2 linked regions of the Methylomonas sp. 11b genome follow. The protein of the gene in region 2 interacts with the protein of the main gene of each other region in a pairwise test. Links are inferred from orthologs where the notes say so. Each region holds a gene or a part of one and is shown on either strand. Other genes may lie near its edges.

Region 1 (6,439 bases), 590 kb from region 2 along the record:
CTCGGCTTTTAGCGATTCCGTAAATTTGGCAAGTGCCAAATATTTCATCTCCAAAGCCTTTTTCTCTGCTTCCAAAATATTGTATTTGGTTTTAAGCTGTTGCAGAAAGCGCCGTAAACGCTCCATGTCGTCTTGTATTGAGGATTGCTCGGTGAACGAGTGATTCGTCTCGCCTTCGCCACCGGCTCCTCTAAAATTACTAGTCTCAATACCGTCGTCGATCGGAAATGACGAAGGCGCTTTCAGCTCATCCGGGTTAATGCTGTCGATACCGCCGCTTAAAATCAGCGCATTGAATTTATGCCGCATCAGGATGAAAGCCGCCGTTTCGCTAATCTTGCCGTTCTGACAAACCACGACGATGGGATGCTGACGATTCAAGGTTTTTAACTGCATGCGCAAGGAAAAAAACGGCAGATTGATGCTGTACGGCAAATGCTTGGGCTTATATTCGTCGGGCTCGCGCACATCGATCAAATCGGCGCCCTTGGCGACTAAATCCTGGGCATCTTTATAGCTGATATATTTAAGCGTTGGCTGCTTGATTAAGGTTAGAAACTGTTCCTTACCCAAACGCAACAAACACACATCGGTCAAAGCACTGACTGAAACATTACGAGGCTCACCTGAAATCAGCGCGTCCTCGCCAAAAGTATCCTGATCGCTGAGTTGCGCCAACTTGATCTCTTTGGCATTCGGTGCCGGCTTCCTGCTCACCAAGCATTGCCCTCTTTTGATGATGTAGTAAAAATCGCCCGGCTCACCTTGGTTGACAATCACGGTGCCGGCATCCACGCGCACTTCCTGCATACCCATCAAAATTTTTTGCAAATTAGCCGGAGGCAACGCCCGAAATACCGGCGACTTCAACAAGGTCGTCATCCAGTCGTCATTGTCCTCCACCTCTTCAACTACCATAAAACTCTCTGCTTCTTCATACGGGACATCTTGAACCGATTTCATCATATCAGCATTCAATCGCAAAAAACGAATTCGGGTACTCGCAACCGCATGCACTTTTCTGGGGATTTGATGCGCCAGCGCGAAGCGCGCCGAAGGACTATCCGACTTGATCGTTTCTATCTTTAACAGATCGGTCTGCAAGGTCACGCTACCGTCGATCAAGTAAACCAGATCGTTACGTTCATCCCCGCATTTGAACAAAAATTGACCCTCTTCCGCATCCTCTATCTTGATTTGTGCGCACAGCGCCTCAAACTTACTGAAGGGCAAGGTGGATAGCGGAATTAATTGCCGAATGACACGGCCCTCAGCGGAATGGATGTCGACAGCCACGTACTCGTCGCGAATAAAAAGTGAAGGGAAACCAACAAGAAAACTTAATCTATGATAGTCGATTATTAAGTAAACTCTCAGTGAAACATTTAGCCACCCAGCGTGTCCATGCTGGCAACTTAACTGCCTGGAATGCAAAAACCATGACGAACATGAACAAACTATTCCTGATTATCTTGTTTGGCCTGAGCAGCTGGCGAGCCGGCGCAGAATTACCCGGACAAGTCGACGGCGCGCCATTACCCTCCCTGGCACCGATGCTGGAGCAAAGCATGCCCGCCGTCGTTAACATTTCCACCTCGACCAATGTGCGGGTACAGGAAAATCCATTGATGATCGATCCGGCGCTTCGGCGTTTTTTCAATATCCCCAAAAACCAGCGGCAACAGCAAAAAAACAGCCTGGGCTCGGGCGTGATCATCGATAAGGATCAAGGTTATGTGTTGACCAATAATCATGTGATCGATAAAGCCGATAAAATCACCGTCACCCTCAGCGACGGCCGGCAGCTTAACGCCAAACTATTGGGTACCGATCCGGAAGCCGACGTCGCGGTGATTCAAATCCCCGCCGATAACCTGAGCGCCTTGAAAATCGCCGACTCCAGCCAGCTTAAAGTCGGCGACTTCGTGGTCGCCATAGGTAACCCGTTCGGCCTCGGCCAAACCGTTACCTCCGGTATCGTCAGCGCCCTGGGTCGTTCCGGGCTGGGGATTGAAGGCTACGAAGACTTTATTCAGACCGATGCCTCGATCAACCCCGGCAACTCCGGCGGCGCCTTGGTGAATTTACGCGGCGAATTTGTCGGCATGAACACGGCAATCCTGGCGCCCACCGGCGGCAACGTCGGCATCGGTTTCGCGATTCCCTCGAATATGGCGACTCGGCTGATGGAGTCGCTGGTGCAGCACGGCGAAGTGCGCCGCGGTTTGTTGGGTGTAACCACGCAAGATTTGACGCCGGAACTGGTAAAAGCCTTTGCCCTGAAAAGCCAACACGGTGCGGTCGTAAGCCGGGTAGAGGCGGGATCGCCTGCGGAAAAAGCAGGGTTAGAGCCGGGCGATATTATCCTGGCAATCAACGGTCAGGACGTCAAAGGTGGCAGCGCCCAAATTCGTAATGCGGTGGGTTTGCTGCAGATCGGCGACACCGCCAACCTGGAGATCATGCGCGGCGAAGAACGCAAGTCGCTACAAGCCACTATCGGCAAGCCGAAACGGCCGGAGCTGGACGGCAATAAACTGCATCCGACTCTAAGCGGAGCCGTGCTCGGCGTAACCCCCAAGGATCAGGTGGAAGGCGTAATGATCGAAAAAGTCGAACAGAATTCCAAAGCCTGGAAAACCGGTTTGCGGCCCGGCGACATCATCGTCACCGCCAACCGTTACCGGGTCAGAAATTTGGATGAAATCAAGCAGGTGGTCAATCCCAATGCGCCATTGCTGGTCAATCTGCAACGCGGCGGCGAGGGGTTTTTCGTAGTCCTGCAATAGGCTCAATTCAACATCGTCTTCAGTGCGGCAAGACTAGCCTTGCCGCGCTGCTTAATCTCTTCCGGCGGCAACTGCTTTTTGTTGGCCCATTCCAGATCCTCTTCCGGCAGTTCGTTTAAAAACCGGCTGGGTTCGCACTCGGCCATGTCGCCGTAACGCTTGCGATGCGTACAATAACTAAAGGTTAAAGTCTGTTGGGCGCGAGTGATGCCCACATAGGCCAAACGCCGCTCTTCTTCGATATTCTCGGTTTCGATGCTGTTCTGATGCGGCAGCAGGTTTTCTTCCATGCCAATCAAAAACACATGCGGAAACTCCAAGCCCTTGGCAGCATGCAAGGTCATCAAGCTCACCTGATCGCCGGCTTCGTCTTCCTGATTGCGATCCAAAATATCCAGCAACATCACCTTGGCAATCACATCCGCCAGCGACTGCTGAGCGCCTTGGTCTTTAGTGGCGAGACGTTGCAGCCATTCGATCAACTCGTAAACATTTTTCAGTTTGCGTTCCGCCGCTGCCGGGGTTTTGCTGTTTTCTTGCAACCAGGCCGAGTAGTTGATCTCGTCGATCATCTTGTTGATCACTACAAAGGTATCCTCGCGCTCAACCTTAATCGCCGTCTCTTTCAACCAATCGCAAAATTTGCTCAAACGTTGTACCGATTTTTCCGGCAGCCGCTGTTGTAGGCCCAACTCGTTGCAGGCCGCAAACAAACTGATATGCCGCTCGTTGGCGTAGGCGCCGAGCTTTTCCAGCGTGGTCGGCCCAATCTCCCTGCGCGGCGTGTTGATCACCCGCAAGAAGGCCGCATCGTCGTCGCGATTAACCAGCAAGCGCAAATACGCCAGTACGTCCTTGATTTCCGCATAGGAAAAAAACGAGGCGCTGCCGCTGATGAAATAGGGCACATTGTTCTCGCGCAATTCCTTCTCGAACAAACGCGACTGGTGATTGCCGCGATACAGAATCGCGTAATCGCCATAGCTGCCGCCGGTCTTGAAGCGATGATGCACAATTTCGGCAGTAACTTGCTTAGCCTCGGCCACGTCGTTCTTGTGACTAAGCACTCGCAACGGGTCGCCATAACCCAGTTCGCTCCAGAGTTTTTTCTCGAAGGCGTGCGGGTTGTTGGCGATCAATTGGTTGGCCACCTTCAAAATCCGCCCGGCGGAACGGTAGTTTTGTTCCAGCTTGATTACCTGCAAGCGGCTGTAATCTTTTTGCAGTTGTCCAAGGTTCTCCGGTTGCGCACCGCGCCAGGCGTAGATCGATTGGTCATCGTCGCCGACCACCGTAAAGCGGCCGAGATTACCAGCCAATAGCTTGACCAGTTGATACTGAGTGATATTGGTGTCCTGGTATTCGTCCACCAGTAAATAGCGAATTTTGTTTTGCCACTTCTCCAGCACATCCGGATGTTGTTGGAACAGCAGCACTGGCAACAAAATCAGATCGTCGAAATCGGTGGCGTTATAAGCCTTTAAACTACGGGTAAATGCTTCGTAAAGCAGCGCCGTCGGCAGGCTGTTGGCGTCGGATTGACTCAAGGCTTGTAGCGGGGTGATGAAGGCATTTTTCCACTGGCCGATTTGCCAGTTGTACTGCTCGACGTTATCAATATCGCAACCGCCGACACCGTGACTGATTAGATTACGCAGCAAAGTCAACCGGTCCTGCTCGTCGAACAAGGTAATCGCGGCCTTATAACCCAGAGCCTTGTGCTCGGCGCGCAAAATATCCAAACCCAGGGAATGGAAAGTCGAGACTCTTAGCCCACGCCCCTGCTTGTCATCCAACAAACGGCCAACCCGGCTCTTCATTTCCCGCGCCGCCTTGTTGGTAAAAGTCACCGCCGCAATATGCCGCGCGGCAGTGCCTTGCTGCACCAGATACGCAATCTTCTCGGTAATCACCCGCGTCTTGCCGCTGCCAGCGCCGGCCAGCACCAGTAGCGGTCTATCGATAATTTTAACGGCGGCGAGTTGTTGGGGGTTGAGTTTGGGGGACACGACAACAGCTAAGTGAATAACAAGAAGGTTATTATCTCAGGCTAAGGACGATAATGTTGATTCTCTGATTTCGTGGGCTATACCCAAGCACTGGATTACCAAACTGGAACTTGGGAGACAGTAGACATGCGTCAAAAACTGCTCAATTTCTCTAGCACCCAGGTCGCGCGGATGTTGCTTGCCAAAATACAAAATAAATCGTTTAATCCAGTCCGCGTAAGGCCTTTTCTGTGCGAATGCTTTAGAGCCTCAAACGAATTTTGGCACGCACTTGGTCTAATTCGAGGAACGCGCCCCTTTTACTGCTATTGATCTAGGAGCGGGCTTCGGTATGCACTCCATTCCGTTGGCTCGTTGCGGCTATTCGGTGGTCGCTATAGACAGCTCCCCAAAGCTTCTTGAAGTACTACAAGACCACATCGAGTCGCTGCCCATTCAAACGGTGGAGGACGATTTGCTGGCCTTTCAAAAGTACTTGAACGCGAAGGCGCACCTCATCCTATGCATGGGCGACACGTTGACTCATCTGTCAGATACGCAGTCCGTCGAGCAATTGTTTTCTCTTGTCGCAGAGTCGTTACACCCAGACGGCATGTTCATTACCACCTTTCGAGACTACACCTCAGCCCTAGTTGGGGATGGACGCTTTATCCCCGTAAAAAGTGACAATGATCGCATCCTGACTTGCTTTCTTGAGTACTCTCCCGACTACGTTACCGTTCACGATGTGCTTCACGAGCGCAGTGGTTCTATCTGGCAACTAAGCGTCAGCTCCTATCGAAAACTCAGGCTTTCGCCGGAGTGGGTATCCTCGAAACTTCAAGCCAAAGGGTTTACGGTCCGCATCGAGCCTGGGCTTGCAGGTATGGTTCGTGTTGTCGCCAAGCGTCTAACACTGCGCTCAACCGGACCCGCGCGAAAAGCCGCGCAGGCCGGTTAGCGCCACGTTAGGTCTTATCAGGACTAGACATAGGAGATTAGTCATGAACCCCAAAAACATTATTGCAATAGCTACCATTCTTTTTTTCTCGGCAACGATGAAAATAGAAGCAGCGACGATTACGCCAACTGATATGACGGGACTACGAAGCTTTGACGGTGGTGCGAACGTTTTACTTCTGGGTTTTGACGCTGTAAAACTTGGTACAGAAGATCGTACGTTAGTTCATTTTGATATTAGTGGATTAACTGGAATATTACCGAGTTCGTCACTCAGTATCCCTATAGAAAGTCTCGATCCAGAACCAGGTATATTTAAGATATATTCCTTTGCTGGCGATGGGGTCGTCAGTACTGACGAATGGAATATGGGGACACTTTTTCACGTCTTTACTGATGTTTATGGAGGATTTCTATCCATTGACACCTCAATACTTTTGCAAACAGCTGTGGACAACGGAGAGTCTTACTTGAGCTTTAGTTTTCGTGGCGGAAATTCTGTTCGTTACTGGTTATCGGATATTGTAGGATTGCCTGAGCCTTCAATAACTATAGTTCCGCTTCCTGGCGCATTTTGGTTATTTTATACATGCCTAGGCCTAGTCTATGGCTTTCAAAGGAAAACATCATGATGCAGAAAAAATACCCAACGTGGCGCTCAACCGGAGCGCGGTTATATGCGGTTTTGTTTTTCAGTTTTCC
Region 2 (6,413 bases):
GGAAGTTATCAATTTTTGTATTTCTTATTTCTTTATTTAGTTTTAGTAGTATTTGTTCAGGAAGCACTTTTTCTTATTCTTTTTTCAAAAACGCCCCATCGATCTACGCGACAGACCATGATATAGAAAACTTAAATACACCATTTGCTGCAGTAACAATAACTGACGTATCTAGTAACTCTATTAACATAGATATCTCTCTGTCGAACCCAAATGGAATGTTTGAACAGTTGTATTTTGAGTTTTTGCCTGAAATTGCTTATATAAAAAGACAAGATTTTTCAGACCCAACAGAAGCTAATTTTTTCTTATCTAGAGTAAGTTATTTCGCTTCTGAAAATCCCTCATCATCTTGGTATTCTAGCATTACGCCATATTCTGGTGTTGCGTATAACATCAATCCTTGGAGTGCAAGCAACATTATTTTTGGAATGCAATATTCCTACGCACAATCCGTGCTTCCGTCGTTTATGCAAATAGCTTTGCGGAACTTGCCCGATACTGTATCGGCTGTTGATTTAATTCCAACTTACTTAACAGCAAAGGATGTGACCTGGGGAAGACTGGGAAATGGCCAGGGTCTTTTATTAGCATCGCCTGTTCCAATTCCATCAGCACTGTTTTTGTTTGTTTCCGGCATAGCCGGTTTTCTGGCACTAAGAAAAAATTACCGGTAAGTCAATTAAGCCATTTTTATCCGCTCTTTGCAGAACATGGAAGAAACGAACTCGCACCGATTAGTGATCGCCCATATCCGGATACTCGAGTTAAAAGCTGAATAGCCCAAAAAAGCTCGATGATTAAGGATTAAGGAACCTTCGCACTTATTCCGTGCCCTGCTCGATGACCTGCACCCGCTGCGTAATCCCGCACAGCAAGGTGTAGGGGATGGTTTCCGCATAGCGGGCGATTTCTTCGACCGGCAAGCCGTCGCCCCACAAGGTCACGGGGTCGCCGGGTTGCGCAGCCGGTTGTTCGTTAAGATCGACGGTGATCATGTCCATGGATACCCGGCCGATTAACGGCACTCGTTGGCCGTTTACCAACACCGGCGCGCCGCTCTTGGTGTGGCGGTGGTAACCGTCGCCGTAGCCGATGGAAATCACACCCAGCCGAGTCGCAGTTTTGCATTGCCAGGTGCCGCTGTAACCGACCGTTTCGCCGGCGGCGACATCCTTGACCGCGATCAACCGTGAATGCAAACTCATCACCGGCTTCAAACCAAAATCCGCCCCGGTCTTGCCGGCAAACGGCGAACAGCCATAGAGCATCAACCCCGGCCTAACCCAATCGCTACTGCGATCCTGAGCGGCGCCGAAGCGGACATTCGGCCAGCCGATAATGCCCGCGGAATTGGCGATGCTGCACACGCCGGGGTAGTCTTTGACCGCGTCGTTGAACAAATCGATTTGCCGGCGGGTTTTGTCGTCCAGCAAGTCGTCTGCGTTGGCAAAATGGGTGATCAGATTGATCGGTTGCTCGACTAGCGCGCAGCCCAATAACTGCTGATAAGCAGCGCTGAAGTCCGCGCCCTTAAAACCCAGGCGGTTCATGCCAGTATCCATTTTCAGCCAGACGGCAAGCTTGCCTTCGGAGTCGGCTTGCTGTTGCAAAATAGCGATTTGCTGGGGAGTGTGGATCACCGCCGCCAATTGATATTTCAACAACTGCCACAACTCATCGACGCAGACAAAGCCTTGCAACACGGTGATGGATTGTTTAAATCCGGCTTGCCGCAGCCTGACGCCCTCGTCCACCCTGGCGACGGCAAAGCCGTCCGCCAAGTCCAAAGCGGTGGCTACCAGCGTCATGCCGTGGCCGTAGCCGTTGGCCTTGATCACCGCCATGATTTTTTTGTCCGGCGCGTAACGCTTCACTTGCGCCAAATTGTGGCGCACGGCGTCCAAATCCAGATGCACAAAAGCCGCAGGCGTCATTCGTAATCCTCGGGGCCGTTATAGACGCCGGCAAAGTTTTCGAAGCGGGTGTATTGGCCCAGGAAAGTCAGCCGCACCGTCCCCAAAGGGCCGTTCCGCTGCTTGCCGATAATCACCTCGGCGATGCCTTTGTCCGGGCTGTCTTCGTGATAGACCTCGTCCCTATAAACAAAGATGATCAAATCGGCGTCCTGCTCGATCGCGCCGGACTCACGCAGATCGGACATCACCGGCCGCTTGTTGGGGCGTTGCTCCAGATTACGATTGAGCTGAGACAGTGCAATCACCGGTACATTGAGCTCTTTTGCCAGCGCCTTCAAGCCGCGGGAAATATCGGAAATCTGTTGCACCCGGTTATCGCCGCTGGCCGGCGATTGCATCAACTGCAAATAGTCCAGCACGATCAAGCCCAGCTGACCGTGTTCGCGGGTCAAACGGCGGGCGCGCGAACGCACTTCGGTCGGCGTCAAGGCTGGCGTGTCGTCGATAAACATCTTGGTTTCCGCCAGCAAGTTGATCGCCGAAGTCAAACGCGGCCAATCGTCGTCGTCCAGCTTACCTGTGCGTACCTTGTGTTGATCAATGCGGCCCAGCGACGACATCATCCGCATCGCCAATGATTCGCCCGGCATCTCCATACTGAACACCGCCACCGGCATGCCGCTTTTCAGCGCCACGTTTTCGGCCATATTCATCGCAATCGTGGTTTTACCCATCGATGGCCGGCCGGCGACGATAATCAAATCGGCGGGTTGCAAACCGGAGGTTTTTTCGTCCAGATCGGTGAAGCCGGTGCTGGCGCCGGTGATGTCGCCATCGAGTTCGTAGAGAGTTTCGATTTTATCCACGGCTTTGGCCAGCAAGGATTTGATAGAGCTGAATCCCCCCTGCCCACGTTGGCGCTGTTCGGCGATTTCGAATACCTTGCGTTCGGCATTTTCGAGCAAATCGGCAGTTTCCCGGCCCTCGGTGGTAAATGCCGAATCGGAAATTTCGGTGCCGACGTGGATAAGTTGCCGCAAAACCGAGCGATCACGGACGATGTTGGCATAGGCCACGATATTCGCTGCGCTGGGTGTATCTCGCGCCAGCGTACTTAAATATGCCAAACCGCCCACATCCTGCAATTCGCCGGTCGTTTCCAGCACCTCTGACAAGGTCACCACGTCGAACGGATCTTGTTTCTCCGCCAACTGGGCTATAGCACGGAAAATCAATCGATGATCGCGGCGATAAAAGTCTGTCTCGACCACTTTGTCGGCGACCGAATCCCAGGTTTGGTTATCCAGCATCAAGCCGCCCAGCACCGACTGCTCGGCCTGAATGGAATGCGGCGGTACTTTTAGGGATTCGACGGCTTGGTCGGGGGTGAAATAGTAGTCTTCGGACATGGCGAACAGCGGTTGCAAACAATAGCGGCGGATTATACCCGGCTATGCGGTAATCGCGGCAGCGTCGATTTCTTTACCGAATTGCAGACGTCAAGACTGACGGACTTCCAGCCGCTGAATTAACTCTCTAGTCATAACTGCTTACACTACAAGCAACTGAGCTAAGAATTCGCTCTTTTGATGCCACTATTCAGCTCTGTTAGGTTTTCATCCCGCTCAACAGCGGACTCGGTAGGGTGGTAATCCATACCGCCCTTAAGCTATCTCGGCAATCCAATCTCTCCGTCCAAACCGTCCGCCATGACAAAATTGTCATGGCACGAACGGACAATTAAACACAGTTACATACCTGGATACACTGATCACCAGCTGATTTGCCGCACACATCCTGTTCTGCGTCCAATCGCCTCCGATAAATTTCCATTCATTACTTCTGGGTACTTGCCATGAAAACGCTATTGACTGCTTCCATTCTATTATCTTCGGCCCTGCTCACTCCCTCCGCCTTTGCGTCAAATGGTTTTGAACATGAACACGACAACGATTCCAGACACGGTGGCTGCGGCAACCAAGCGTCTTGCGATTTAGAAACATTGAGTCTGACTTTATCCGGCGGCAGCAGCGGCATGCTAATTTCGAAAGCAGATAGCGATACCAGCAATAATAGCTACACCCTTAACTTCGACTATCAGCTGGACACCACCTTTATCAATAACGCTCTACTGAAAATATGGTTGCGCGATGACTCAACATCGGCGGACGATTCCAACTCAAATGGCCTGATAAAAGATAGAAAGGAATACGCCCGTATTACATCGATTAACGGCTCCAACGTTTCCACAAGCTGGACCGAAGTCGATGGCTACAAACAATATATTAGTTTGGATGTTAGCGATTTTCTTTCCAAAACCGGCTTCGCCTCATTGACGGCCGTATTGGGCGTGAAGGATTCTGGTAGCAAAGATTATTTTTTCAAAGCGGCAGAGCTCTATGTTGAATATTGCCTAGACAACAATGGCGGAAGCGGCCCAATTACCTCAGTACCGGTTCCCGCCGCAGCCTGGCTGATGGGTTCCGGCTTACTCGGTTTGATGGGCTTTAATACCAGAAAACAACGCCAAGCGTAATCAGCGGTTTAGTTCGCTGTCGCTAAAAGCCGGAGGCGTGTATTGATGCCTTCGGCTTTTGTGTTTTCGGCTTCGAGCGAATATTTTTACAAGGCCCAGACCTATATGTCGCGGACAAGCACAGTGCTTTGGCGGCCGGTTTAAGCCATTGATCAATTGCCTTGCGCCAGTTCGTAATAAACGTCCGCATTCTCGATCAACTTAGCAACCACCTCGCCATCCAATACGCCTTCAGCCACGCGTTGCCGCAGATGCTCGATAATGCCAGCCAATAACATACCCTCGCGATAGGGGCGGGACTGCGCCAAGGCCTGAAAAATATCAGCGACGCTGATAATCCGACACTCCAACTCCAAAGACTTGCCGATAGTCTTGAACGGATAGCCTTCGCCACGCAGATTTTCGTGGTGCAAGCCAGCCCATTGCGGAATCTTAGAGTCGGTAAATACCCGCTGCAAAATTCGGTAAGTATCGTAACTGTGCCGCTGCATGCAGGCCCGTTCTTCAGGGGTCAGGCTACCCGGTTTGTCGATGATGTCTTCGGAAACCCGCAATTTGCCAAGATCGTGCAATAAACCAGCAATTTCCACCTGCTCCAGATCGCAACCAGTCACCCCCAAATCCAATGCCAATTGCCTGGAGATTTGCGCAACCCGTTCAGAATGCTGCTCGGTGTACGGGCTTTTCGCATCCACCACTCGCGAAAATAGCCGCGCCATTTCCCGCAGCGAAGGATAAGCCAAGTCTACCGTCGGCAAGTCGCGCCCCAATTCGCGTAAATCCTCATCCAAATAATCCGGATCCATCGCCAGCCAAAACGCCTGGCTTTTCGCCAGTTCCGCAAACGCAGCCAACAGCTCAGGCGCAAACAGCGATCCCGAATAGCTCAGTAATCGCTCCACTATTTTGGGCGCGGCCACCAGAATTTGTTCGCTGGCCAAATACGGGACTTGCAACACATCAATCCGATCAGCCAGAAACAACAGATTGGCACGCAACCGCACACGAGGCGCCAGCGGCAACTCAACTAATTGCTCCCAGCGCGTGTGATGGTAGCGAATCTCCTCTGCCAGATAGGCCAGCGGTGGGCAGGCTTGTAAGTATTCCGCGCCGCGTAAGCAATGTGCCTCGGCGCCGTCCCACTCCAACGATTCGGTCAAATGCCTATGCTCGCGAACCTTCGCCACCCCGCAATCGTGCAGCATGCCGGCATATAGAATGCTCAATCTATCGACAGCTGACCAATCGAGCTTACCGGCAATATGCCAAGCCATCATCGCGACCCGCTTGCCGTGTTTCACTTCGTCGATACCGACTAAATCCAGCGCACAACTCAGGGAGATGATGGAGCGGTGCAAATCGATATGTTGACTATCCATTAGGCTGGACTCCAGATTGAAGGTGTTAGTACGATGCTATCGTACTTTGAAAAGATCGGCAAAGTATCACAAACATTCCAACTCACTCACCACGACGACAAACAGCAACTTCGCTTACTACTAAAAGCCGGACATGACAGCTCCATGCCATCCTGCCAAAACTGTCGCAACATCTGCCCCGGCTGTCAGCTGCTTAACTGAAAAATTACTACCAAATCACATTTAAATAATTGATTGGATTAATTTAAATTAAATTGGCACCACTAATGCTTAGTTAGATTGACGCACTATGCAACCCAATGGCTTGCAAGCGAATCACTTATCTTTCAGCCACTGACAAAAAGGAATCGACATGAATTCTGTAATGCCGAAAATGCCCTTATCCGGATTAATCCTGATTTTAGCCTTATTCACTCAAGCCGCCGAGTCGGCAACAGTGATCGATAATTTTGCCAACCGTCAATCCACCACTAACAACGTCAACGGCCCAGTTAATGTATCCGGATCAAATCTAAGCAATTTGCAACGAACATTAAATTCCAGCCCTACCCCAGGCGGTACCACCAGAATTTTTGTGGA

Evidence for each region.
Region 1: the proteins of dnaB (region 2) and rep interact in binary tests that used the Escherichia coli proteins (3 or more experiments, as listed by UniProt). The link is inferred for Methylomonas sp. 11b from one-to-one orthologs.

What each region holds. Positions count from the first base shown.
Region 1 is NZ_KI911557.1:3,230,899-3,237,337, forward strand. What follows is about bases 2,296-5,211. They hold rep (DNA helicase Rep), read right to left. Parts: upstream 4,799-5,211; coding sequence 2,792-4,798; downstream 2,296-2,791. Other genes in these bases: METH11B_RS0115560 (DegQ family serine endoprotease), read left to right, coding at 2,296-2,789; METH11B_RS30050 (hypothetical protein), read right to left, coding at 4,835-4,990; METH11B_RS0115570 (class I SAM-dependent methyltransferase), read left to right, coding at 5,106-5,211. Also shown: METH11B_RS0115555 (cyclic nucleotide-binding domain-containing protein), read right to left, coding at 1-1,296; more of METH11B_RS0115560, read left to right, coding at 1,449-2,295; more of METH11B_RS0115570, read left to right, coding at 5,212-5,738; METH11B_RS0115575 (hypothetical protein), read left to right, coding at 5,782-6,369; METH11B_RS27905 (alpha/beta fold hydrolase), read left to right, coding at 6,344-6,439. UniProt on the Escherichia coli protein: Rep helicase is a single-stranded (ss)DNA-dependent ATPase involved in DNA replication; it can initiate unwinding at a nick in the DNA. It binds to ssDNA and acts in a progressive fashion along the DNA in the 3' to 5' direction.
Region 2 is NZ_KI911557.1:3,824,498-3,830,910, reverse strand. What follows is about bases 1,132-4,021. They hold dnaB (replicative DNA helicase), read right to left. Parts: upstream 3,329-4,021; coding sequence 1,934-3,328; downstream 1,132-1,933. Other genes in these bases: METH11B_RS0118380 (VPLPA-CTERM sorting domain-containing protein), read left to right, coding at 3,775-4,021; alr (alanine racemase), read right to left, coding at 1,132-1,937. In the rest of the region: METH11B_RS29225 (hypothetical protein), read left to right, coding at 1-677; more of alr, read right to left, coding at 825-1,131; more of METH11B_RS0118380, read left to right, coding at 4,022-4,455; METH11B_RS0118375 (HD-GYP domain-containing protein), read right to left, coding at 4,608-5,834; METH11B_RS0118370 (PEP-CTERM sorting domain-containing protein), read left to right, coding at 6,187-6,413. UniProt on the Escherichia coli protein: The main replicative DNA helicase, it participates in initiation and elongation during chromosome replication. Travels ahead of the DNA replisome, separating dsDNA into templates for DNA synthesis.